DNA from 4 places in the Geobacillus sp. FSL W8-0026 genome. Region 2 is predicted to be linked to each of the others. Evidence: riboswitches for the same ligand, from Rfam matches in the RefSeq annotation. Region 2 holds a riboswitch; each other region holds the start of a gene.
What was found. A riboswitch is a leader RNA that binds a small molecule or an ion and turns the genes downstream of it on or off. The one in region 2 is predicted to bind cobalamin.
Positions count from the first base shown of each region.

Region 1: another riboswitch for cobalamin. It lies ahead of NST29_RS13205 (ribonucleoside-diphosphate reductase subunit alpha); the one in region 2 lies ahead of NST29_RS08770 ((2Fe-2S) ferredoxin domain-containing protein).
Region 3: another riboswitch for cobalamin. It lies ahead of metE (5-methyltetrahydropteroyltriglutamate--homocysteine S-methyltransferase); the one in region 2 lies ahead of NST29_RS08770 ((2Fe-2S) ferredoxin domain-containing protein).
Region 4: another riboswitch for cobalamin. It lies ahead of NST29_RS07000 (ABC transporter substrate-binding protein); the one in region 2 lies ahead of NST29_RS08770 ((2Fe-2S) ferredoxin domain-containing protein).

Region 1 covers NZ_CP150194.1:2,641,921-2,647,907, forward strand. The annotation lists gene NST29_RS13205 (ribonucleoside-diphosphate reductase subunit alpha) at 1-1,627, opposite strand, end outside; cobalamin riboswitch at 1,757-1,950, opposite strand; gene NST29_RS13210 (ATP-binding cassette domain-containing protein) at 2,159-3,175, shown strand; gene NST29_RS13215 (ABC transporter permease) at 3,172-3,987, shown strand; gene NST29_RS13220 (response regulator transcription factor) at 4,169-4,843, shown strand; gene NST29_RS13225 (HAMP domain-containing sensor histidine kinase) at 4,840-5,904, shown strand.
Region 2 covers NZ_CP150194.1:1,758,255-1,764,241, forward strand. The annotation lists gene NST29_RS08750 (DNA topoisomerase III) at 1-26, shown strand, start outside; gene NST29_RS08755 (hypothetical protein) at 8-178, opposite strand; gene NST29_RS08760 (glycerophosphodiester phosphodiesterase family protein) at 277-1,158, opposite strand; gene rraA (ribonuclease E activity regulator RraA) at 1,662-2,147, shown strand; cobalamin riboswitch at 2,207-2,402, shown strand; gene NST29_RS08770 ((2Fe-2S) ferredoxin domain-containing protein) at 2,588-2,995, shown strand; gene NST29_RS08775 (energy-coupling factor ABC transporter permease) at 2,992-3,735, shown strand; gene NST29_RS08780 (energy-coupling factor ABC transporter substrate-binding protein) at 3,740-4,033, shown strand; gene NST29_RS08785 (CbiQ family ECF transporter T component) at 4,017-4,745, shown strand; gene NST29_RS08790 (ABC transporter ATP-binding protein) at 4,751-5,566, shown strand; gene cobJ (precorrin-3B C(17)-methyltransferase) at 5,556-5,987, shown strand, end outside.
Region 3 covers NZ_CP150194.1:188,231-194,217, forward strand. The annotation lists gene NST29_RS01015 (ATP-dependent helicase) at 1-1,610, shown strand, start outside; cobalamin riboswitch at 2,793-2,986, shown strand; gene metE (5-methyltetrahydropteroyltriglutamate--homocysteine S-methyltransferase) at 3,116-5,422, shown strand; gene NST29_RS01025 (acyl-CoA thioesterase) at 5,406-5,843, shown strand.
Region 4 covers NZ_CP150194.1:1,381,414-1,387,400, forward strand. The annotation lists gene nagB (glucosamine-6-phosphate deaminase) at 1-413, shown strand, start outside; gene NST29_RS06985 (GntR family transcriptional regulator) at 410-1,141, shown strand; partial or broken gene nagE (N-acetylglucosamine-specific PTS transporter subunit IIBC) at 1,142-2,505, shown strand; gene NST29_RS06995 (PH domain-containing protein) at 2,675-3,289, shown strand; cobalamin riboswitch at 3,593-3,792, shown strand; gene NST29_RS07000 (ABC transporter substrate-binding protein) at 3,934-4,893, shown strand; gene NST29_RS07005 (iron ABC transporter permease) at 4,901-5,914, shown strand; gene NST29_RS07010 (adenosylcobinamide amidohydrolase) at 5,911-5,987, shown strand, end outside.

The DNA of each region.
Region 1 (5,987 bases), 880 kb from region 2:
TGCCAAGCCCGACAGCGCGGTATTTTTCGTTCGTCAAACCGGCCTGCAGCACCGGAATGTGATTTAAATCAATGACATTATCAAGCATCCGCATTTGAATCGGGATGAGCCGCTCCAACACCCCATCGGTCACCGCACGCGCCAAGTTGATCGACGATAAATTGCAGACGACAAAATCGCCCGGGATTTTTTCGATCACAATCACTCCGTCTTTCACATATTGCCGCTTCATCACCGTCGGGCTTTGGTTTTGCGCGATTTCCGTGCAAAGGTTGCTGCAGTAAATCATCCCGAGATGGCGATTCGGATTTTGTCGGTTCACTTCATCGCGGTAAAACATAAACGGCGTCCCCGACTCGAGCTGGCTGCGCATAATGCTTTTCATCACTTCGATCGCCGGCACTTTTTCTTTCGACAGCCTCGGTTCGTTGACGCATTGCCAATATTTCTCCCGAAAGCTGCCCTTCCCTTTTTCCTCATCATAAAAGTCTTCCAAACTAAATCCCATCACCGTCCGCACTTCATGCGGATCAAACAAATACCAGTCGCCGCGCTGTTCGACCATTTCCATGAACAAATCAGGGATGCAAACGCCGGTGAACAAGTCATGCGTCCGCAGCCGTTCGTCGCCGTTGTTGAGCCGCGCATCGAGAAACGCAAAAATATCTTTATGCCACACATCCAAATAGACGGAAATAGCTCCCTTTCGCTGCCCAAGCTGATCGACGCTCACCGCTGTGTTGTTCAGCTGCTTCATCCACGGGATGACGCCGGAGGAGACCCCTTTGAATCCTTTAATGTCGCTGCCGCGCGACCGGATTTTCCCTAAATAGACCCCAATGCCGCCGCCTGATTTCGATAAATTGGCGATGTCGGTGTTGCTGTCGTAAATCCCTTGCAAACTGTCATCGACCGTGTCGACAAAGCAGCTCGACAGCTGGCCGTATGACTTCCCGGCGTTGGCAAGCGTCGGCGTCGCCACGGTCATGTATAGGTTGCTTAACGCCCAATACGCTTCCTTCACCAACTCAAGCCGCCGCTGCTGTGGTTCGTTCGCCATAAGCGTCATGGCGATAACCAAAAATCGCTCCTGCGGCAACTCATACAGCCGCCGCTCATAATCGCGGGCCAAATACCGATCCGCAAGCGTGCGCAACCCTATGTACGTAAACAACTTGTCCTTCTCCGGATCAAGAAGCGCACCGATGGACGTAATTTCTTCTTTCGTATAACGTTCAAGCAGCAGCGGATGATATACTCCTTGTTCCGTCAGCGCAACAAGGAGCGAGTAGAAATCGCCATACCGCTTGCGCTCCTCGTACCCGCGATGCCGCGCTGCCTCGCGGTACAGTTGCTGCAAATACAGGCGGGCGCACACAAACGTCCATTCCGGCTCCTCCTCACTAATATACGACAGCCCTTCCAAAATGGCGGTTTGATACAGCTGCCGGAAGGTGACCATCTCTTTTCGGCTGAGAAGCTGCCATACACGTTCTTCATATTCCTCGAGCGACAAACGGACAAAGTCGGCCGCCGCCTGCTCCACCAACCTAGCAAACTCCTCGCGCGAAAATGCTTTCTCTTTTCCTTGATCATCGACAACAATTGATTTCGTCGACACTGTCATTCGTTTCCCCTCTCCTCCATAAAAAAATCCGCTCGGGCAGGCGAGCGGATGAAACGACAGACGGAAAAAGGCAGACGAACTCCCTTTTTCTTTTCCCCTATCGTTTCATCTTCTCACACCCCGAAGAACATGAAACGTTCCAAGCAAGGCAGGTCTCCTGACTCGTGCATCGTCCTACTTTGGGTCCTTCCCAGCGGCGCTAAATGGCTCTTGCCGCCAGTGGCCATCCCATTTCGTCCGCACATACAGTTGCGGGGGCAGTTCCGGATTCGCACCGGATTCCCTATTAAGTCCTGATGGACACCATTGCTTGGCGCAACGATATATAGTTGTTTAAAAAAGAGAACAAAACAATATATAGTGGATGATCATCCTGATGGAACAAGCATATACCAAAACCGGGAGAATTGCAAGAGTGGGTGAATCAAATTTTCTCTTCCTCAAAAAATCATGCCGTTGTTCACATTCCGTTCATAAAAGCATGCTACGATTCACCATGTACGAGAATCATACGAAGGAGGGGGACACAAAATGGGATACAAACCCCAAATCTCACCCGCCCATCAAGAGTGGGCAGTGGAAACACACGAATTGGTGAAAACCTTTGGCGACCACCGGGCCGTGGACGGTCTCAATTTGCGTGTGCGCGCGGGCACCATCTATGGTGTGCTGGGCCCCAATGGTGCCGGCAAGACAACGACAATCCGAATGTTAGCGACGTTATTGCGCCCGGACGCCGGTTCCGCCCAAATTTTTGGGTACGACGTCGTCAAACAACCGCAAATCGTCCGGCAATTGATTGGTGTCACCGGTCAATACGCCTCTGTTGACGAAACGCTCAGCGCAACAGAGAATCTAATGATCTTTTCTAGGCTTCTGGGACTGAGCCGAACAGAAGCAAGGCGAAAAACAAGCGAATTATTGGAGGAATTTGGCTTGACAGAAGCAGCCAAGCGCCCATTGAAACATTTCTCTGGCGGTATGCGCCGGCGTCTAGATCTCGCCGCCAGCCTCATTGCCCAGCCGCCGCTCATTTTTCTTGACGAACCGACCACCGGACTCGACCCGCGCACGCGCAATCAAATGTGGGAAACGATCCGGCGCTTGGTGAATATGGGGACAACGGTGCTGCTGACAACCCAATATTTACAAGAAGCGGACGAATTGGCAGACCGCATCGCCGTAATTGATCACGGCCGAGTCGTCGCTGAAGGGACACCCGATGAACTCAAGGCGTCCATCGGTCAATCGTCATTGCAAGTCAAGCTGCAACATCCTGGAGAGATCGAAACGGCCAAGCGCATCATTGAGCGCGTTCTCCATGTTCGGCCGACAGTATCCTTAGAAACCGGGAACATCACGGCGCCGATGGCCGATCCAGACCATGTGACGGACCTGCTTATCGCCTTGCGTCAAGAGGGCATCCACTTAACCGAGTTAAGTGTGCAAAAACCAACCCTCGATGAGGTCTTTCTGACCATTACCGGCCATGGAGTGGAAAAACGTGCAGATGAATCCAATGATGTAAGGGAGGAAGCGATGAGATGAAACCAGTGTCTCCTCAATTGGAGGTCAAACGCCAACATAAAAACCGTACAAGCGTTTCCCAAGCTGTACGAAATTCGCTGACGATGGCCTATCGTGGTTTGTTGAAGGTGCGGCGCACACCCGAACAATTATTTGACGTCACTTTTCAGCCGATTATCTTCACCTTGATGTTTACCTACATCTTTGGTGGAGCCATCGCGGGGAATGTTCATAACTACTTGCCCATGATCATTCCCGGCATTCTCATCCAAACGTTGATCGGGGCTTCCGTCACTTCAGGAGTTCAACTTCGCGATGATATGGATAAAGGCGTGTTCGACCGCTTTAAATCGCTGCCGATCGCCCGCATCGCTCCGTTGGCTGGGGCGTTATTAGCCGATGTAGTCCGCTATGTCATCGCCACCACCCTGACGTTTGCCATGGGATTTCTTATCGGCTACCGTCCGGAAGGAGGGATCGCCAGTGTGGCGCTTGCAGGCGTTTTCGCCATTGGATGCGCGTGGGCCGTCAGCTGGATCTTTGCCTTCTTCGGCGTCATTGCCCGTCATGCGGCCGCTGTACAGGGAATCTCCATGCTGGCGTTGTTCCCACTGATGTTTGTATCGAATGCGTTCGTGCCGATCAAGACGATGCCCGATTGGCTACAATGGATTGCCAAAGTCAATCCCATTTCCCATATGATCGCGGCCGTCCGCGAGTTGACGAATCACGGAACGATAGGCACCGATTTCGTCCTCTCCTTGCTCGGCGCGGCAGCCATTGTTGCGATCTTTGCTCCGATCACCGTTCGTGTCTATATGCGCCGGGCATAACCACTGGGGATGTCCGCGATGAGCATCCCCGCTTCTCCAATGAATATTAAGAATCAAACCCATCGTTTCATTATCTGCTGTCACGACGAAATTATAAACGAACCAGCTTCAACATTGACGAAGGCCAAGCAAAAGCGACACAATGGAAAATAGCATGAAAGGACAATGAAAGGGGATGACGATGGCACGAATTTTAATCGTCGATGATGACGCGCATATCCGCGAACTCGTCAGCCACTTTTTAAACTTAGAAGGATTTACAATCCATGAGGCGGCTAACGGAAAAGAAGCACTTGACGTATTGGAAACGGTGAAAGTGGATTTGGTCATTATGGATATTATGATGCCGGAAATGGATGGTTGGGAGCTATGTCGCGAACTGCGCGACTACGACGATGTCCCCATTTTAATGTTGACGGCCAAAGGGGAAACAAGACAGAAGGTGAAAGGATTCGAGCTCGGGGCGGACGATTATCTTGTCAAACCGTTCGACCCACTTGAGCTCGTCGCCCGGGTCAAAGCATTGCTCAAACGGTATCGAATCGCTACATCGCAAATCGTACAAATAGGCCGTTTATCGTTAAACCGCAAGACGTACGAATGCCGTTTGGGAGACCAAGAGATCTTCTTGCCGCCGAAAGAATTTGAACTGCTTTTTAAATTGGCCAGCTATCCGGGCAAAACGTTTACACGCGACGAGTTGATTGAACAGATCTGGGGCTACGATTATGATGGGGATGAACGAACAGTGGACGTGCATATCAAACGGTTGCGCGAACGGTTTGCCCAACCAGATTCTCCATTTTCCATCCGCACGATTCGCGGGCTCGGCTATCGGTTGGAGGCACAGTCATGAAACGATTGCGATTTGTGCTTAAATCCATCTTGACGGTTATCGCTGTAATGTCCATCGTCTCTCTCTTTTGGACTGCGGCATATTTCATCACAGAAGCGCTCTACACCCGATTCGCTTGGCGGCCGCACCCGCTCGTTCGTCAAATCATTTCATCGATCCTCGGCTTTTTGCTGTTCGGGATGACTATGAGCGCGATCAGTCCTTTTTTGCGAAAGCGCGAAAAAGTATTTTGGCAGCACTTAATAGATGCCATTAATCGAATCGCCAAAGGCGATTTTCGAGTAAACCTACAGGCTGACTGGGGCGGACGGAATCATCCGTTTGCCGAACTCGTGACACGCATTAACGACATGGCCGCGAATTTGCAGGCCATGGAAGAAATGCGGCAAGAATTTATTTCTAATGTGTCTCATGAGATCGGCTCTCCGCTCACATCGATCCGCGGGTTCGCCCGAGCGCTCAAAAACGAGGACCTAAGCCGTGAACAGCGGTTGCATTATCTCGACATTATTGAAACGGAGTGCGTCCGTTTGTCGAAGTTAAGTGAGAATTTGCTGCGGTTGGCGATGTTAGACTCTGATCGCTACCCGTTTCATCCCACATCCTATCGCTTGGACACACAGCTGCAAACACTCATTCTTCACTGCGAGCCACAGTGGGCGGAAAAAGAATTGGACATGTGTGTCCTGCTTGAAAAAGTCATCATTACAGCCGATGAAGATTTGCTTAGCCAAGTATGGCTGAACTTGATCCATAATGCGATTAAATTTACACCGAAAGGGGGAACCATCACCATCCAGCTACAACGCCGCGGTGAACAAGCCATCGTCACCGTTTCCGATACAGGGCCAGGAATCAACGAACATGACCAGCTCCGCATTTTTGAACGATTTTATAAGGCCGATAAATCCCGCCATCGCGCCGCAGGGGGCAGCGGGCTCGGGTTGTCGATCGCCAAGAAGATTGTCGATATCCATCATGGAATCATCTCCGTGCAGAGCCAGCCGGGAGAAGGAGCGACTTTTACGGTGGAACTCCCCGTTCATGGTCCGGTTTCTTAGCCCTCTCCATTCCCTATGACAAAAACAAACGAGCAGCATGTTCTTCCTTTTGGTGAAACGCCCATTTCGCGACATTGCTCTCG
Region 2 (5,987 bases):
TGTCGTTTCAGTTTCCGAAGCGGTAATGAAGGCAACAGAGGAAATAGGGGGCGGGGCGCTTGGCGAAAGGGCGGACCGATGGCGTCCCGTCCTTTTTTGCCGGTTCCTCCGTTTGCGGCTCTTGAATCCGTTCCATCAGCCGCTCCGGCTCGCTTAGCGCGGCGGCCTCCTTTTTCATAAAGGATACACCGAATCGGATCAGATGGAAACGATTTCATTTTTAAACAATAATAATATTATGTAAACTAGAATCCCGGCTTTCTCCTTGAAGGCTAGTCAATGGTCGGGCGGCCGGCGGCAAGCGGCGATGCGAGCCGGGCGGTCGGGATAGTCGGTAAAGATCCCGTCCACGCCCATGGCGCATAGGCGCGCCAGATCGTGCGTTGCATTGACGGTATAGACGTGGACGATGAGCCCGCGGCGATGGGCGGCGCGCACTCGCTCTTTGGTGACGGCCGAAAGCGGCAAGCCGATGCCATCGGCGTAGGCGGCGATTTGTCTCAGCCGTTGATCGTCCCAATGTTGCGCTTCCCTTCCGTCGATTAATTGGATGAGCGGAATGCCGCGCGGAATGAGCCGGCGCAGCGCCTCGAGGCTTTTTCGGGAAAACGATTGAAACATGACGCGGCCGGGGCGCAACATGTGATGGCTTTGCAGCAGGTGCGCGACGGCCTTTTCGATGCCGGGCTGTTTCGTTTCGATGTACAACGGGGCTTCCACACGCTCCGCTTTCAACATCTGAATGACCTCATCAAGCGTCGGGACGCGCTCGCCGGCAAAGCGCGGAGCCAACCACGAGCCAGCATCCAACTTTTTGAGCTCACGAATTGAAAAATCGCTGACCTGCCATGGCGATCGGCGCGGATAAACGGTTTCGGCGTTTGTCGTCCGAGCGAGTGTGGCATCATGCAAAGCGACGAGCTTCCCGTCTTGGGTGGCCCGCACATCGACTTCGATATAGTCGGCCTGCATGCGGGCGGCGAGGCGGTAGGACGTGAGCGTATGCTCCGGCGCGTGTCCGGATGCGCCGCGGTGGGCGATGATGATCGGTTTCGGGGCGACGGACGGCTGTGCGGCGGTTGATGCGGCGAGGCCGAGCGGCAGGCACAATAACCACAACACATGAAGCCATTGGCGGAGGGCGGCGGTTCGGCGCAACGTCGTTCCCCCCTTTCTCTTTGCATTATACTTTATTGAAATGAAGCGATTGTGAAGCGATGGTAAAGATGTGGTGAAACGCACGGGACATGAATCCTTATTTGTATTTTGCTTCCTTTTGCAAAATGGTATGCGTTTTGATTCGAACGGGGAGGGTTGTTGCTGCCTACTGTAAGTGCCAACAAAGACGTTGGGCTATAGCCAAGCGGCAAGGCAACCGACTTTGACTTCCGTGATGCGCTCGTTCGAATCCAGCTAGCCGAGCTGAATGGCCGGACGGGGCGGCTTTTGCCGCGTAGCCGGCAGGCAAAAACGGCTTCCGCCATGTCGTGTGGGGCCGTTTTTTCGTTCGCCGGACAGCGAGGACGAGCCAATACGTTCAACGTCTAGTTTAGCAAAACTCCACATCTTTTTCAAATATAAACAGCGCCGCAAAAAAAAGCGTAGTCAGCAGGACTTTGGCGAATGGTGGCGAATGCAAAAAGGGAAAGGAGAGAGCGACAATGAAAACAGCCGATTTATGCGATCAATTTTTAGACGAGCTGCAAGTATGCGAGGTGCCGTTCCAATCATATGGCGGAAAACAGATGTTTTCCGGACCGATTGCGACAGTTGACGTGTTGGAGGACAACGTGCTTGTCCGCGAAGCGCTCGAGACCGTTCCAGCGGGGACGGTGTTGGTTGTCGACGGAAAAGGGTCGCGCCGCGTTGCGTTATTCGGCGACCGATTGGCACAAATCGCCTGCGAGAGGGGGCTGGCTGGCGTCATTATCCATGGCTGCATCCGCGATTCCGCAGAAATCGGTGCGATGCCGATCGGCGTCATGGCCATTGGCACGTGCCCGGTCAAAAGCCGAAAAGAAGGAAAAGGCGCCCGCGACGTTGCGCTCGAGTTTGGCGGTGTGCGTTGGGAACCGGGAGCGTATGTGTACGCCGATGCGGACGGCATCGTCGTGGCCTGCGCCGATTTGTCGGCAAAAAACGGTTGACGGTAGCGTTTTGCTTGTACTACGATGGAGACAGATGCTTGTTCCATGACAGTGTAGATATGGTGAAGAACCCACAAGGTGCCTGAGCTCGTCAAACCGGCTCGGGTGAAAAAGGGAAGTCCGGTGAAAATCCGGCACGGTGCCCGCCACTGTGATGGGGAGCTTTGCGGCAACAAGTCACTGAAGAGAACTTCGGGAAGGCGCCGCAAGCGATGATCCTAAGTCAGGAGACCTGCCTTGTTTGGGTCGGACGGATGCCTACGGGACTATAGGCAGACGTGCGGGAGAATGAGGGCTGCATAAGGCCTGTTTGGGTCGTTTAAGACTTTTTTGTATACATTTTTCTGCACCTCTGCTGTAGAGGTGCTTTTTCTTTTGCCTGAAACCTGCTCGTCTGTCTGCATCTGAATTCTATCATTCTAGCCAAAAGGGGGGATTCGATGGCGACGTGGGATTTGCGGGGAATGAGGCATCATTTGTTCATTTGCAACGGCGGGACGTGCCTCCGTCATGGCGGGGAGGAAGTGACGCTGGCGGTGCGCGAAGAGATCGCCCGTCTTGGTTTAGACGATCTTGTTCATACGACACGAACGCGCTGCAACGGCCGCTGCCAGGATGCATGCGTGATGATCGTCTATCCGGATGGCGTCTGGTACCGAGAAATGACGCCGGAAAAAGCGCGGGAGGTGGTGCGCATCCATCTTTGTGAAGGGGCGCCGATTCGCGAATGGGCGACGTATGAGTTTGATGAGGAGGCAGGATGCAAATGGGCGCCAGCAGGGGAAAGCGAGGCGCCGGTTGGGAAGCGGAAAACGGCCAATGAACCGAAGGAGGCGAATCGACAATGATGCGAACAAGCCGTTGGGTTGTCATCGCGGCGCTATTGACAAGTTACTTTTTCTTGACGAATGAACAAGACGCGTACGCCATGCACATTATGGAAGGATTTTTGCCAGCGAAATGGGCGCTGTTTTGGTGGGGATTGTTTCTCCCGTTTTTCTTGGTTGGTTTACGTCGTCTCGTCCGCACGCTGAAAGAGCATCCGGAGCAAAAGCTGCTCATGGCCTTGGCTGGGGCGTTTACGTTCGTCCTGTCGGCGCTGAAAATTCCGTCCGTCACGGGCAGCAGTTCCCACCCGACCGGCATCGGCTTCGGGGCCGCGTTGTTTGGGCCGTGGGTGATGGTTGTCATCGGCACGCTAGTTCTTCTGTTCCAAGCGTTGCTGCTTGCTCATGGTGGATTGACGACATTGGGGGCGAACGCTTTGTCGATGGCGGTCGTTGGGCCGCTGGTTGCGTTTAGTGTGTATCAGCTGCACCGGCGCGGTCTTGTTTCACATCGAGTGGCGCTGTTTTTAGCTGCCTGTTTGTCGGATTTGGCGACCTATGTCACTACATCCGTTCAATTGGCAGTCGCGTTTCCAGCACCGGATGGCGGCGTGCTCGCTTCGTTTTTAAAATTTGCCGGCATTTTTGCCATCACTCAAGTGCCGCTGGCGGTGACGGAAGGCATTTTGACGGTGATGGTCTGGAACTGGCTCGCTTCATACCAAGCTTCTCCGCTATTTGAACGGGAAAAGGGGGCGTGATTCGATGAAGAAAAACCTGTGGCTGTTCGCTTTCGTATTGGTGTTGATCCTTCTTCCGCTTTGGTGGGCGCGCGGCTCCGAATTTGGCGGCACCGATGACCAAGCGGAACGGGCGATTCAAACGCTCGCTCCGCATTACCGGCCGTGGTTTGAATCGATTTTCACCCCGCCGGGCGGCGAAGTGGAAACGCTGCTATTTTCGCTGCAAGCCGCCCTTGGCGCCGGCGTCATCGGCTACGTGATCGGCCTGTATAAAGGGCGGTCGGAACGGAAGAACGGGCATGATTCGCGAGTTTGATCGGTTCGCTTACGACAATCGGCTGCGAACGTGGCGAGCGGAATGGAAGCTGGCGATGGCGGTGATCTTGTTGGTGCTTGGGATGATAAGCAGCTGGCGCGAACAGTTGCTCATTATGGCCGGGATGACGTATTGGATCATCGGTCGCGCCGGTGTACCGCTTTCGCTGTATGGAAAAGCAATGGCCGCCGCTTCAGTTTTTTTAGGAGTCAGCTTATTGACCATGGTCATTTCTATTTCCCTTCCCTTTCATTTGTCTATTTCCTATAGCCAGCTGCGGCCGGCCGCTGAATTGGCCGTGCGCTCGTTGGCGGCGTGGTCTTGTTTGTTTTTCCTTCTAATCACTACGCCGGCGCCGGAATGGTTTGCCGTCCTGCGGCGTTGTCGTCTTCCGGCGGCGGTTATTGAGCTTTGTTTTTTGATGTACCGCTTCATCTTTTTGCTTGAGCAGGCGGCGGCTGAGCTGTGGCTGGCGTTGCGCGCCCGCAACGGGGGAACACATTGGCGGCATGGGGGGATGCTCATGTACCAATTGTGGCTGAAGGCCGGGCAATCGTACGAAGCGCTCGGGCGTGCGCTTACCGCTCGCGGAGGAATCGACTCGTTTGTCTATCGGCATCAGCCGTTGGACACAAAACCACATACCATTGATATGGCGGCCGGCGCCGCGTTAATCGGGCTGCTGCTCGGCATGGTTTGGTGGAAAGGGTGAAAAAGGTGCTGCTACGGATGGAACAAGTGCGCTATGCTTACGATTCCTCGCGCGATGTGCTCAACGGGGTTGATTGGGAAATTCCAGCAGGAAAAAAATGCGCGCTCATCGGCGCAAACGGCTGCGGCAAAACGACGCTGTTTCTTCATTTGAACGGATTGCTGCGGGCACGGTCGGGCGCGCTGTATTGGAAAGGGAGCAACATGTATGAGCGCGGGGCCGATTGGCGGCGCTGGCGGCGTGAAGTCAGCCTCGTTTTTCAAAATCCGGAACATCAGCTGATTGCGCCGCTCGTGCGCGATGAATTGGCGATTAGCCTCGCTCACGCTGGGTTCAATGAAGAACAGATGAGAACCGCTTTGTCGGCGCTTGTTGATGAATACGGACTCGGTGATTGGCTCGATCGCCCGACCCACCAGCTCAGCCTCGGACAGAAAAAGTGGCTGACGCTTTGTTCGGCGATGGCGACAAAGCCGGACTTGCTTGTGTTGGATGAACCGACGGCGTATTTGGACCAGCATCAAACGAAACAGTTTTTGCGGCAAATCGATGTCATTCATCAAAGGGGAACGACCGTCCTTATCGCCACGCACGACATGGATTTCGTCTGGCAATGGGCCGATTGGGTCACCGTCATGCACGAAGGCCTGATTGTCAAGCAAGGACCGCCGGAAGACGTTTTTGCCGATCGCCGCCAGCTGCTCGCGGTCCGTTTGGACGTGTCGCTGTTTGTTCGGTTCTGGAAGGAGTGGGGGCCGAAGGAAGTTTCGATGCCGCGGCCATGGCCAGAAGAACAAGGAGGGGAAACGCATGGGAGGTAAGTTGTTGATCGTCGGCTTCGGACCCGGCAGTGTTGACCATATGACGAAGCGGGCCCGCGAAGCCATTGAAGAAAGCGACGTCATCATTGGCTACAAAACATACATTGAGCTGGTGCGCGATTTGATCGCCGGAAAGGAAATCATCAGCACCGGCATGACCGAGGAAGTAAGCCGCGCCCAAGCGGCAGTGAAGTGGGCCGAGCGCGGCAAGACGGTGGCCGTCATTTCCAGCGGCGACTCCGGGCTGTACGGCATGGCGGGGCTCGTCTACGAAGTGTTGATTGAAAAAGGCTGGACGAAAGACGATCCGATTGAAGTGGAAGTCATTCCGGGCATTTCCGCCATTCACTCGTGCGCCGCTTTGCTTGGGGCGCCGATTATGCACGATGCGTGCACGATCAGCTTGAGCGACCATTTGACG
Region 3 (5,987 bases), 1.6 Mb from region 2:
CTTCAAAAATTGCTTGTATAACATACACAACTGTTGGTGCAGAAGAAGTCCAAAGTCGTTTGGGAATGAATCAGGAAAGGGTTGAGGTATCGACGATTCACAGTTTTCTGTATGCGAACGTTGTAAAGCCGTATGTGTATTTATTAAATGATAATCATGGAAAGAGATTGGTTAATGTTGAGGAGTTAGATGGCCATTATGAAAATATAGCAACAAACGGGAAAATATATCAATGGAAGGTAAAAACAAGAGCTCATTATCTTCAGGATAATAAAAAGCTAAAAGAATATTTAGAACAATTGGATTGGAAGCTCGTAGACGGGCAACTATATCTAAAACCAAGAAAAAACTATCGGATCGGGAAATATTATATTAGAATAGAGGACCTTCCTTTATATAAGCAATTATTTTGGGATGAAGGGGTCATTCATCATGAGGATGTCTTGTATTTCTCTTATAGAATTTTGAAAGAGTTTTCAATTATATTGGAGCATTTAAGTGCAAAATACCCCTATATTTTCTTAGATGAATTTCAAGATACCAATCCAATTCAAACAGAAATAATTAAATGGCTTGGGAATTCAGGCTCAGTGATTGGCGTCGTAGGAGATCCAGCTCAGTCGATTTATGAATTTCAAGGGGCATCCCGTCAAGATTTTATTGATTTCACTCTCCCTAATCAGATTATTTACATGATTGAGAACAATAGGAGATGTGGCAGTAAGATTGTTGATTTTCTAAATCATATTAGAAAAGGAGACCAACTAACGCAAAAGCCGACGAGAGAAAATAGGAATCATGATATATATTTTATTGAATGTACAGATGGTCCATATCAAGCTATAGCAAACTTCAACAATTTGAGGATCAGTTTAGGGCTTGAAAAAGATTATTGTATACTCACCCGAAATAACGACACCGTTAAATTACTACGTAACACAGAAAATAGCGAAGTATGGACAAGCTTCAGTGAGGCAGATTCTTCAAATAGAGAACGTTTTATCAAGTCCATTTTGACTGCATATAAGCTTACATTAGATACTCGGTATGAAGTAGCAATTAAGGAACTAGAAAGATCAATAAAAACTGATCGGCATGGAGAATTAAAGGATCCATTTCAAGAAAATCAAATTATAAGTCCCATTATGAAAAGGAGTCTGGCCGTAGATTTACTTGAATTCTTGGCAAACGATTTGAAAACTTCACTTGATCAATCTTTATTCGAATTCTATAACTCCCTTTCTGATTTTTTTATAGAGAAAGGAATTGCAATAAAGAAAATTTCTAGGGGAAAAATAAAGCAATTTTCCGAATCGATAACTATCAGGAACTTGGTGGATAACCTTATATTGTCCGAAGAGAAAACAACCGAGATAAGGACAATTCATAAAGCAAAAGGAGCAGAATTTGAATCTGTTCTTTTATATCTCCCTGAAGTTAAAGATGTGAATTTGCTCGTCAGTCCTGACATTAATTCTGAGCAAGAGGATACGCGAATTTTATATGTGGCTTTAAGTAGAGCAAAAGATTTATTATGTATTTCATGCCCGCCTCTCAACGACGCAATGATTAAAAAATTAGAGGCTTTGAATGTGAAAAGGAACCATTAAAAATTACAAACTGTCACTCTTTAACTCGCACCCTAATATGTAGACAGCTAATAAATCCCGTCCTGAGAAAATAAAAACTGTCCAGGGACAATAAAAAATGTCCAAGAAGCCGAGCGTGGTTAGGGTTTTGCCTGGATCCATGCTGGGCTTTTCTGTTGATAGGGGGACAGGGTATAGGGCGGAAAGGGTTGAGGGATCAGGTTTTATCCCAATATACCCATCCATTTTTCCTCTCTCCTTACCCCTGCTCCCTATCCCCTCCAGATATTTCCTTGGACATTTCCCAACGTTTCGTTTCCCTCATCCCTTCCCCCTAATTCCCTAAATCATTCCAATTGAACGGACACTTATTATTTTCGTGGTATTTTGTTCCAACTGGTTCCTCAAAACCCGAAAACCCTTGCGGCTGTAGGGAAGAGAGGCGGTGAGGGGAAAGTTGTGGGATGGACATGAATTATTGTCTCTTGACAATGTTGTAACAAAAGGTCAGATGCCGAACCAAAAAGCTGAAAACGAAAAGGCCTGTTGGGTGAGTCTAACAGGCCTTTTTTGTAAATAGGCTACGGTTGACCATTTGGCCGCCTTTACCATACAAAAAGCTTCGCAGATTTTGTTTCCGGCTAGAAAGAAACATAATGGCCAAGCTGTTGTAGCGAAGAACTTTTGGGGAGACATGAACCTACTTGGGTGAATGAGTTTTGAGCACAGCTATTTCAACCAAGGAGTCCGGTTCATGTCTCATTTTTACATATGGTTTGATGTAAATGAAGAGAGGTATTCGCCACGCACCTTAGCTTCCTAGAAGGCTGGTGAAAAAACGCTGTTTGCCTTGATCGATGATGGAACGCGTGAACATAGAAGCTGATGCAACCGGTTTTTCTATTTGAGAAACGATTGCGAGAAGCGGTTGCGTGAGTAAATCACCAGCCTCCTAGACAATTCCCCATGTTCCGATTTTGTACCCGCTGTAAATTTTTGGGCTCTTCACCAAAAAGTAAGAGGATGCTACTAAAGTTCAACTCGGGCTAAAATAGATGGTGCATTTCCCTTGCTAAATCTGAGTAATTGTAGTATACTGAATTTTAAAAACCATGATAATATTATTAATCAGGATGACTTGAGAAGCCCCACCTCTAAGCGTCAGTGCAGGTGGTGGGAGGATGTCGCTAAAAACAGCATATCTGATAAGACCAAGCAACAGGTAGTTCACCAATCTGCGTGAACTTTAAAAGGGAAGTTTGGTGAAAATCCAACACGGTCGCGCCACTGTGATGCAGAGCGAGGATCAATAACCCACTGTTCCTTGTTTGGAATGGGAAGGGGATCCACCGCGATGAAGCTAAGTCAGGAGACCTGCCTGTTGTATACACTTTCGACCTACGCGTCATAGGGAGGAGTGGGGGAAAATGAACAAGAGGCACTTCAAGTACCTCAATACAAGCTAGTTATGCCCTCCTTCTGTCTGTCTAGAAGGTGGGCATTTTACTTGTATTGAGGAAAATGACATGGAGGTGCTACGATTGGCAATTCATAGTTCTAATTTAGGTTATCCTCGAATCGGTGAACAACGAGAATGGAAAAAAGCATTGGAGTCATTTTGGAATGGGCAATTGGAAGAAGCCAATCTAATGGAAACGATGAAGACCATTCAACTATCATCCATTAAAAAACAAATGGCAAAAGGAATCGAACTGATACCAATCGGGGACTTTTCATTATACGATCATGTGCTGGATACCGCTTTTATGTTTGGGTATATTCCAAAACGATTTGGCCAAGAAAGTGAGCGCCGATGGGATACTTATTTTGCCATGGCGAGGGGAACAAGCAGCCAGCCGGCTATGGCCATGACAAAATGGTTTAATACCAACTATCACTACATTGTTCCAGAGCTTGATGGCCTACAACCAAGGCTTATGGAAAATTTTCTTTTACGTGATTACCAATTTATCAAAGATAATCTTTCAATTGAAACAAAACCTGTTTTGCTTGGACCTGTCACGTTTTTAATTTTGGCCAAGTTAAGCACAGGAGTACATTGGCATAAGCACCTACAGCTCCTCGTCCCCGTATATATCGAATTGCTTGATGAGTTGTATAGAGCAGGAGTGCGCTGGGTACAAGTTGATGAGCCTATTCTTGTGCAAGAGATTGATGAAGACATAGTGGCCGCTGTTGAATACGTTTATCATTCATTCCATCAAAAAGTACCTGGTGTCCAGCTGATTTTACAAACGTATTTCGAAAGCCTTTCTAATTATCCAGAGATCGTCTCTCTTCCTGTCGCTGGGTTCGGTCTTGATTTCGTTCATGATGACGGTGAAAATTTGTACAACATGAAGAAATATGGGTTTCCAAAAGGGAAATGGCTAGCTGCGGGTATGATCGACGGTCGCAATGTTTGGAAGAGTACACTCGTCCAAAAAGCAGCGCTACTGGAAGAGCTATCGAAGCATACGGAACACTTGATTATTCAACCGTCGTCTAGCCTGCTTTATGTACCGATTACAGTCAAACATGAACACCGTTTACCAAAAGGATTGGTCGATTCATTGGCATTTGCGGATGAAAAGCTTGATGAAGTGCGCCTGCTTGCTGAATACGCCCAAGGGAAACGTTCTTTATCCGATTTGTGTCACTATGATGAACAAACCGGGGAAGCTCTTCGCCTACTTCGAGGCCAGTCTATAAAAAAAACGATGCACCCCATTGAGCAAACGGAACGTCCTCCCTATGCAAAGCGAAGGCAAGCACAGCAACAACATCTAAAATTGCCGCTTTTGCCTACTACGACGATCGGGAGTTTTCCACAGACCCGCGAAGTGCGGCAAGCGCGGCTGAAGCGGAAAAAACAAGAATGGGACGAAAAGCAATATCAAACCTTTATCCGTAAACAAATCGCAAAGTGGATAGAAATTCAAGAAAAACTCGAACTTGACGTTCTTGTTCATGGTGAATTTGAACGAACAGATATGGTAGAGTTTTTTGGTGAAAAATTAGGAGGTATCGCCTGCACGACAAACGGATGGGTGCAGTCATACGGATCGCGTTGCGTCCGTCCCCCAATCATATTTGGGGATGTTGTCCATCTTTGTCCTATAACTGTTGAAGAGAGTGTTTACGCTCAATCGCTAACAGAAAAACCGGTGAAAGGGATGTTGACGGGTCCTGTCACTTTGTACAATTGGTCATTTGTTCGTCGGGATCTGCCTCGCTCCGCGGTGCTGAATCAACTCGCTTTGGCAGTCCGTCAAGAAGTGTTGGCGCTTGAACAGGCGGGAATCCGCATCATTCAAGTTGATGAACCTGCACTAAGAGAAGGGTTGCCGCTCAAAAGACAAAAACAGCCGGCTTATTGGCAGGAAGCGGTATATGCCTTTCGTTTAGCGACATCGGCTGTTCGTTTAGAAACGCAAATTCATACACACATGTGCTACTCAGATTTTTCGGAAATGATCGACATCATTGATGATCTAGATCCCGATGTCATTTCGATTGAAGCCGCGCGGAGCGGAGGAGAGCTGTTATCTTTATTTGAAATCCATACGTATCGCAAGCAAATCGGACTGGGGGTGTATGACATTCATAGCCCTCGCATCCCGAGCAGAGATGAGATTCTCATTCAGCTTGAGAGAGCGTTGCGTGTCCTGCGGCCTGACCAATTTTGGGTGAATCCTGATTGCGGATTAAAAACCCGTACGGAGAAAGAAGCGATCGCCAGCTTGCAAGCGATGGTTGCCGCGGCAAAGGAGATGCGTAACCGTCTTTTCGTCTCTCTTCAAGGAGGGGATCAGGATGATAGCAAGCGCTGAACAGTCGAAAACGATTCAGACTAGATTGGTGCTCCCGTCCGATACGAATCATCTTGGTACCATTTTTGGTGGAACGGTGCTGGCGTACATTGACGAAATTGCGGCAATTTGCGCTATGCGTCATGCCCGAAGAGCAGTGGTCACCGCTTCCATTGACAAGATTGACTTTATTTCTTCTGCCAAAATTGGCGACATCTTAAAGCTGGAAGCATTCGTGTATTCCACCGGTCGTACGTCTATGAAAGTATTTGTAAAAGTTGAAACCGAAGATTTATTTACTGGCGAACATCATTTAACAACCACTTGTTTTCTTACGATGGTGGCGATTGATGAAAACAAAAAGCCTTGTCCTGTTCCGACTGTCATTGTAGGGGAAAAAGAGGAACAACTCGTGCAATATTATTTAAAAGCACACCGATAAGATCGATCTCACATTTCCCACCCTTCCGACGAAAATCGGGAGGATTTTTTTATCTTCCTGTCGAATCAAACCTTGAAACACAAGGAACGCAAAGGAGTTTGCCCGTCATGGACGTTGGAATTCGGGCCATTTATGAAAGTTCTT
Region 4 (5,987 bases), 380 kb from region 2:
GCTACGAGCGGCTCATCGATGAATTGGGCGGCATCGATTTGCAGCTCTTAGGCATCGGCCGCAACGGCCATATCGGCTTTAACGAGCCGGGAACGCCGTTTTCATCGCCGACTCATGTCGTCAAGCTCGCCCCGTTGACGCGCGAAGCGAACGCCCGCTTTTTCCCGTCGTTGGATGATGTGCCGCGCTATGCCATAACGATGGGAATTGCGACCATTTTGCGGAGCCGCCGCATCGTGCTGTTGGCGTCAGGGGAGGAAAAAGCGGAAGCCATTGCCCGGCTTCTCGAAGGCGTTGTCACACCGGATTGGCCGGCTTCGGCGCTTCACCTTCATCCGGACGTGACGATCATCGCCGACTGCGCGGCGCTCTCGCTCATCCCAAAGGAAAAGCGGAAAGGGGATGCGCCATGATCGATAAACAGTCGCCGATTCCGATTTACTATCAGCTCGAGCAATATATAAAAGAAAAAATCGAAAAAGGAGAGTGGCGGCCGGGCGAGATGATCCCGTCGGAGCGGGAGTGGGCAGAAACGTATGACATCAGCCGGATGACCGTTCGGCAGGCGGTCAACAATTTAGTGAACGATGGCTATCTCGTCCGCCGGCGCGGGAAAGGAACGTTTGTCGCCGCCAAAAAAATCGAGCAGCCGCTGAAAGGGCTGACGAGCTTTTCCGAAGATATGCGGGCGCGCGGCATGGAGCCCGGCACGATCGTCCTCCGCTTTGAGACCGTTCCCGCTTCCGAGAAGCTGGCTGAAGGACTTGGCGTCACAAAAGGCGATGACCTTTATGAAGTCCGCCGCCTCCGGTTGGCCGATGGCTTGCCGATGGCGCTGGAGACGCTCTACATTCCCGTCCATCTTGTTCCCGGGCTGACGCGTGATGTTGTAAGCGGTTCCGTCTATGAATTTATCGAAAAGGAAACAGGATTGATCATCGGTTCTGCTGTTCAAACATTGGAAGCGTCCGTCGCCCGCAAGCTGGAGGCTGAGCATTTGCAAGTGAAAGAAGGGGCGCCGGTGCTGCTGCTTGAGCGCCGCACCTGCCTTGATGACGGCCGGCCGTTCGAAGTCGTCAAATCGGTGTACCGCGGCGACCGGTACAAATTTATGATTGAAATGGAAAGGGGAGGAGTATGAATGTTAGGCTTTTTGCAGCGGCTTGGAAAAGCGTTAATGCTGCCGATTGCCGTTTTGCCGGCGGCTGGATTGTTGCTTCGACTCGGCAAGCCGGATTTATTAGATATTCCATTTATCGCTGCTGCAGGTGATGCGGTGTTTTCCAACTTGGCGTTGATTTTCGCCATCGGCGTGGCGATCGGTTTTGCCAAAGACGGCAACGGCGCCGCCGCTCTGGCCGGCGCGATCGGCTGCTTTGTGCTAACGAAGGGCGCTGCCGCGATTGATAAAGACATCAATATGTCTGTATTAGGTGGCATCATCTCCGGGGTGATCGCCGGACTTTTATACAACCGCTATCATGATATCAAGCTGCCCGACTGGCTCGGCTTTTTCGGCGGCCGGCGGTTTGTGCCGATCGTGACATCGCTTGTCTCGTGTTTGCTCTTGTTTTCGGCTACATTTGGCCGCCGATTCAAGACGGCATCAACGCGGTTGGCCATTGGATCGTTGGCGCTGGGGCTGTTGGCGTCGGCATTTTCGGGTTCTTAAACCGGCTGCTGATTCCGGTCGGATTGCACCATGTGTTAAACAGTTTTGTCTGGTTTGTCTTTGGCGAATATAACGGCAAAACCGGCGATTTAAGCCGCTTTTTCGCCGGTGACCCGGATGCGGGCATTTTTATGGCCGGCTTCTTCCCGGTGATGATGTTCGGTCTCCCGGCGGCAGCGCTGGCGATGATCGCCGCGGCGAAAAAAGAGCGGCGCAAAGCGGTCGCGGGCGCGCTCCTTGGCGTGGCGTTAACATCGTTTTTAACTGGGATTACGGAACCGATCGAATTTTTGTTTATGTTTTTATCGCCGCTCTTGTACGTCGTTCATGCCGTGTTGACCGGCTTGTCGCTCGCAGTGGCGACGGCGCTTGACATCCACCACGGGTTTACGTTCTCGGCTGGGGCGATTGACTTTTTCTTAAACTACGGCATTGCGAAAAAACCGTATTTGTTGATTGTTCAAGGACTCATCTATGCCGTGATCTATTTCGTTGTCTTCTATTTCTTGATTACGAAGCTGGATTTAAAAACGCCGGGGCGTGAAGACGACGTAGAAGGCGAGTTTACCGACAGCGAAGCGGCGCAGTCGGGCGTCAAATACGAGGACCTTGCTGCAAACTATATCGAAGCGTTGGGAGGAAAGGATAATCTCGCACAAATTGACAATTGTGTCACACGCTTGCGCCTAAAAGTGAAAGACATGTCAAAAGTCAACGAAGCAGAATTGAAACGTTTGGGAGCGAAAGGTGTGCTTCGCCTCAACCAAACGGACTTGCAAGTGATTGTTGGCACGGATGTTGAATTTTTAGCCAATGCGATGAGAAAACGGTAAAAAGCGAAATGGTTGGGCCGTTCAATGGTTGGCAAACATGAAACTTTTTTTTGCCCTCCACGTATGACTATAGAGGATGCGGTGCTCTGCCAAAACAACGTGCGTTGCTGCTCGTTGCGGAGCGGCGCGAGCCAATGAAAAATGGAAGGGGTCGGGGCGAGAAATGAGCATGTTTGGAAAAGTCGCGGCCGATGTGCTTGGATTGAGCGACATCGGTTCGGTCATTCAGCCGAAAGACTACGACAAAGTCGATGCCGATGATTATGTGATGCACGAGGATGGAGAAAAAATCTACTTCCTTATTAAATCGAAATCCGATGAGTATTGCTTCACCAACCGTGCGCTCATTCATCTGGACGGCACGAGCGCAACAAGCAAAAAACGGACGCTGCGCCGCTACGATTACTACAAGCATCCGATTTCCGACGTGTCGCTCGAGACGGCCGGAACAGTCGATTTGGACGCGGAAATCAAATTCAAAATCGGGTCGCACGCCTACTCGATTGATGTGCATAAAAAACATATCGAGGAACTGAAAGATTTGTATAAATCGCTGCTTGCGATCGCCGACATTTGCCGCGAAAATGAAATGAAGCTCGACTATGCCGAGCGGAGCCTCGAGCTGGCGACCAAGGTGTTTGCCAATATGCGCGGCGACGGCGCCAATGTGTCGGCTGATTTTCAGGCCGTGAATGAATACGCGTTTCGATGGCTGACGGAAGCGAAAAAGAACTATACGGTGAAAGATTTCGGCTTTGTGTTTGAAAAATACATCGAGCAGTGAGGAGATGAAACTTGCATTCGGGAAAGACGCCGGGCCAGAGGGGCGTCTTTCCTGTTTTTCAAAGGAACGCGTCGTTGCCAAACGGTGAAGGGGAGAAAGTGGAGGTAGGCAACGTGGCGGCATTGGACATCGCGGCGTTCGATGCAACGGTGCCTGCGGCGTTCCGTACAAAACACGGACACTGGAGCCGAGCTGCCTGACCGCAAAAATGGATCGATGACCGCCGGCCGCCAGCCTGCTGTAAATTCATAGTTGTCAAATGCCAAGCCTTGCTTTAATATAAAAATGTCCATATCCGATAACTCAATCAACTCGCAGCAAGGTGCCGAAAAGGCTTAATAGGGAATCCGGTGGGAATCCGGAGCTGTCCCCGCAACTGTCAATGCGGACGAAATGAAATCGCCACTGTACGGACGGATGGCTTGTGCTGTTTTCCGTACGGGAAGGCTTCAGAGTAGGATGACGCATGAGCCAGTAGACCTGCCTTGCTTGCTGCGGTTTCCGAATCTTCGGGGGGTGAGACGCGGAAACAGTCGCATAGGGCATAGTTGTGCCCATTGGTGGTCTGTTTCCCGCTCATTCCCCGACCGGACGGAATGGGCGTTTTTTTATTGTCCATACATCATTGAAGGGGGGACGTACGGATGAAGCGTTGGAAATGGTCTGCGGCGCTCGCTGCTCTCCTCCTTTTGGCCGCTATGCTTGTTGGTTGCAGCAGCGGAGCGGGCAGCAGCGCCCAGCCGACAAAAAAAGAGGAGCCGAAAGCGGAACAATCGGCGTTTCCGGTGACGGTGAAAGACGGCTTGGGGGAAGAGGTCACCATCAAAGCGGAACCGAAAACGATCGTTTCGCTCATCCCGAGCAATACGGAAATCGCCTACGCGTTAGGGCTCGGTGAAAAAATCGTTGGCGTCAGCGATTTTGACAATTACCCTGAAGACGTCAAGACGAAAACGAAAATCGGCGGCATGGAGTTTAACGTTGAGAAAATTCTTTCGTTGAAGCCGGATCTCGTCTTAGCTCATGCGTCAAGCGCCCATAACTCGCGCGATGGCTTGCAGCAATTGAAAGACGCCGGCATCACTGTGCTTGTCGTCAATGATGCGAAATCATTTGCGGATGTGTACGCCTCGATCGAGCTCATCGGCAAAGCGACAGGAACGGTGGACAAAGCGAAGCAAGTGATTGAAGGGATGAAAGAAAAGCTTTCGCAAATCGAAGAAAAAGCGAAACAAATTCCGGCGGACAAGCGGGCGAATGTGTGGGTGGAAGTGTCGCCGCCGCCGCAGCTGTATACGGCCGGCAAAGGAACGTTTATGGATGAGATGCTGCAAGTGATCGCGGCCAAAAACGTCGCCGGCGATTTGGAAGGCTGGCCGATGGTGACCGAGGAAAAAGCGGTGGCCTATAAGCCAGATGTGATCATCACGACATACGGCGGGGCGAAACAAGTGCTCGAGCGCGCGGCTTGGAAAGATGTGCCGGCGGTGAAAAACAAGCGGGTGTATGATGTCAACACCGATTTGGTCAGCCGGCCGGGTCCGCGCCTCGCCGAAGGGGTCGAGGAACTTGCCAAAGCCATTTACCCGGAAGTGTTTCAGTAAACTACCGATGTATATCATGGCCGTTACGGCGGCTGTATTTTCGCTGCTCGCAGGGGTATCGACAGGGTCGCTGTCGATTCCCTTTTCTTCTATTATCGAGATTCTCGCGTCGCAATGGCTCGGAATGCCGCTCTCGTCGGACGTTCCTTCCGACTGGGTGCCGATTGTGATGGCGATCCGCCTGCCGCGCGTCGTGCTCGCCTTTTTGGTTGGCGCTTCGTTGGCGCTGGCTGGGGCGGCGTTTCAGGGGCTTTTGAAAAACGCGCTCGCCGACCCGTACACGCTCGGTGTTTCATCCGGCGCGTCAGTCGGCGCGGTGCTCGTGATCTTCCTTGGCTGGCAATGGCCGTTGTTCGGCACGTTTACACTGCCGATCGTCAGCATCTTATGCGGCATGGCGACGCTTGCGGCCGTCTTGGCGTTCACCCGCGCCGTCGATCGGCGGATGGCGGTGGAGACGATCATTTTAGCCGGCATTATTTTCGGGGCCTTTTTTAGCGCCTTCATTTCGCTCATGATCGCTTTGACCGGCGACGAATTGCGGCAAATCATCTCTTGGCTGATGGGAAGCGTGGCGATGCGCGGATGGAAATACAGTGGATTGCTGTTTCCGTTTTTCCTCATCGGTGCCGTGGTGTTGATCGCCAACGGCCGCGAGTTGAACGCGTTCGCGTTCGGCGAAGCGGTGGCGCTTCATGTCGGCGTTGACGTTGCGCGCCGGAAAATCGTTATTTTGACGGCGGCCGCCTTTCTCACCGGAGCGGCGGTGTCGGTGTCGGGGACGATCGGCTTTGTCGGGCTTGTCGTTCCCCACATCGTGCGGCTTTTATGCGGGCCGGACTACCGGGTGCTTTTGCCGCTATCGCTCTTGTACGGCGGGGCGTTTCTTGTGTTCGCCGATCTGGCGGCGCGGACGATCATCGAGCCGCGCGAACTGCCGATTGGCGTCATCACTTCGCTCGTCGGCGCTCCGTTGTTTGCCGTTTTGTTTTTCCGAAAAACGAAGCGAAAGTTGGGATGACGATGCTGCAAGTGCGAGAGGTGTCGCACCGATACGGGACGACTCAAGTGCTTGACCGGGTGACGTTTTCCGT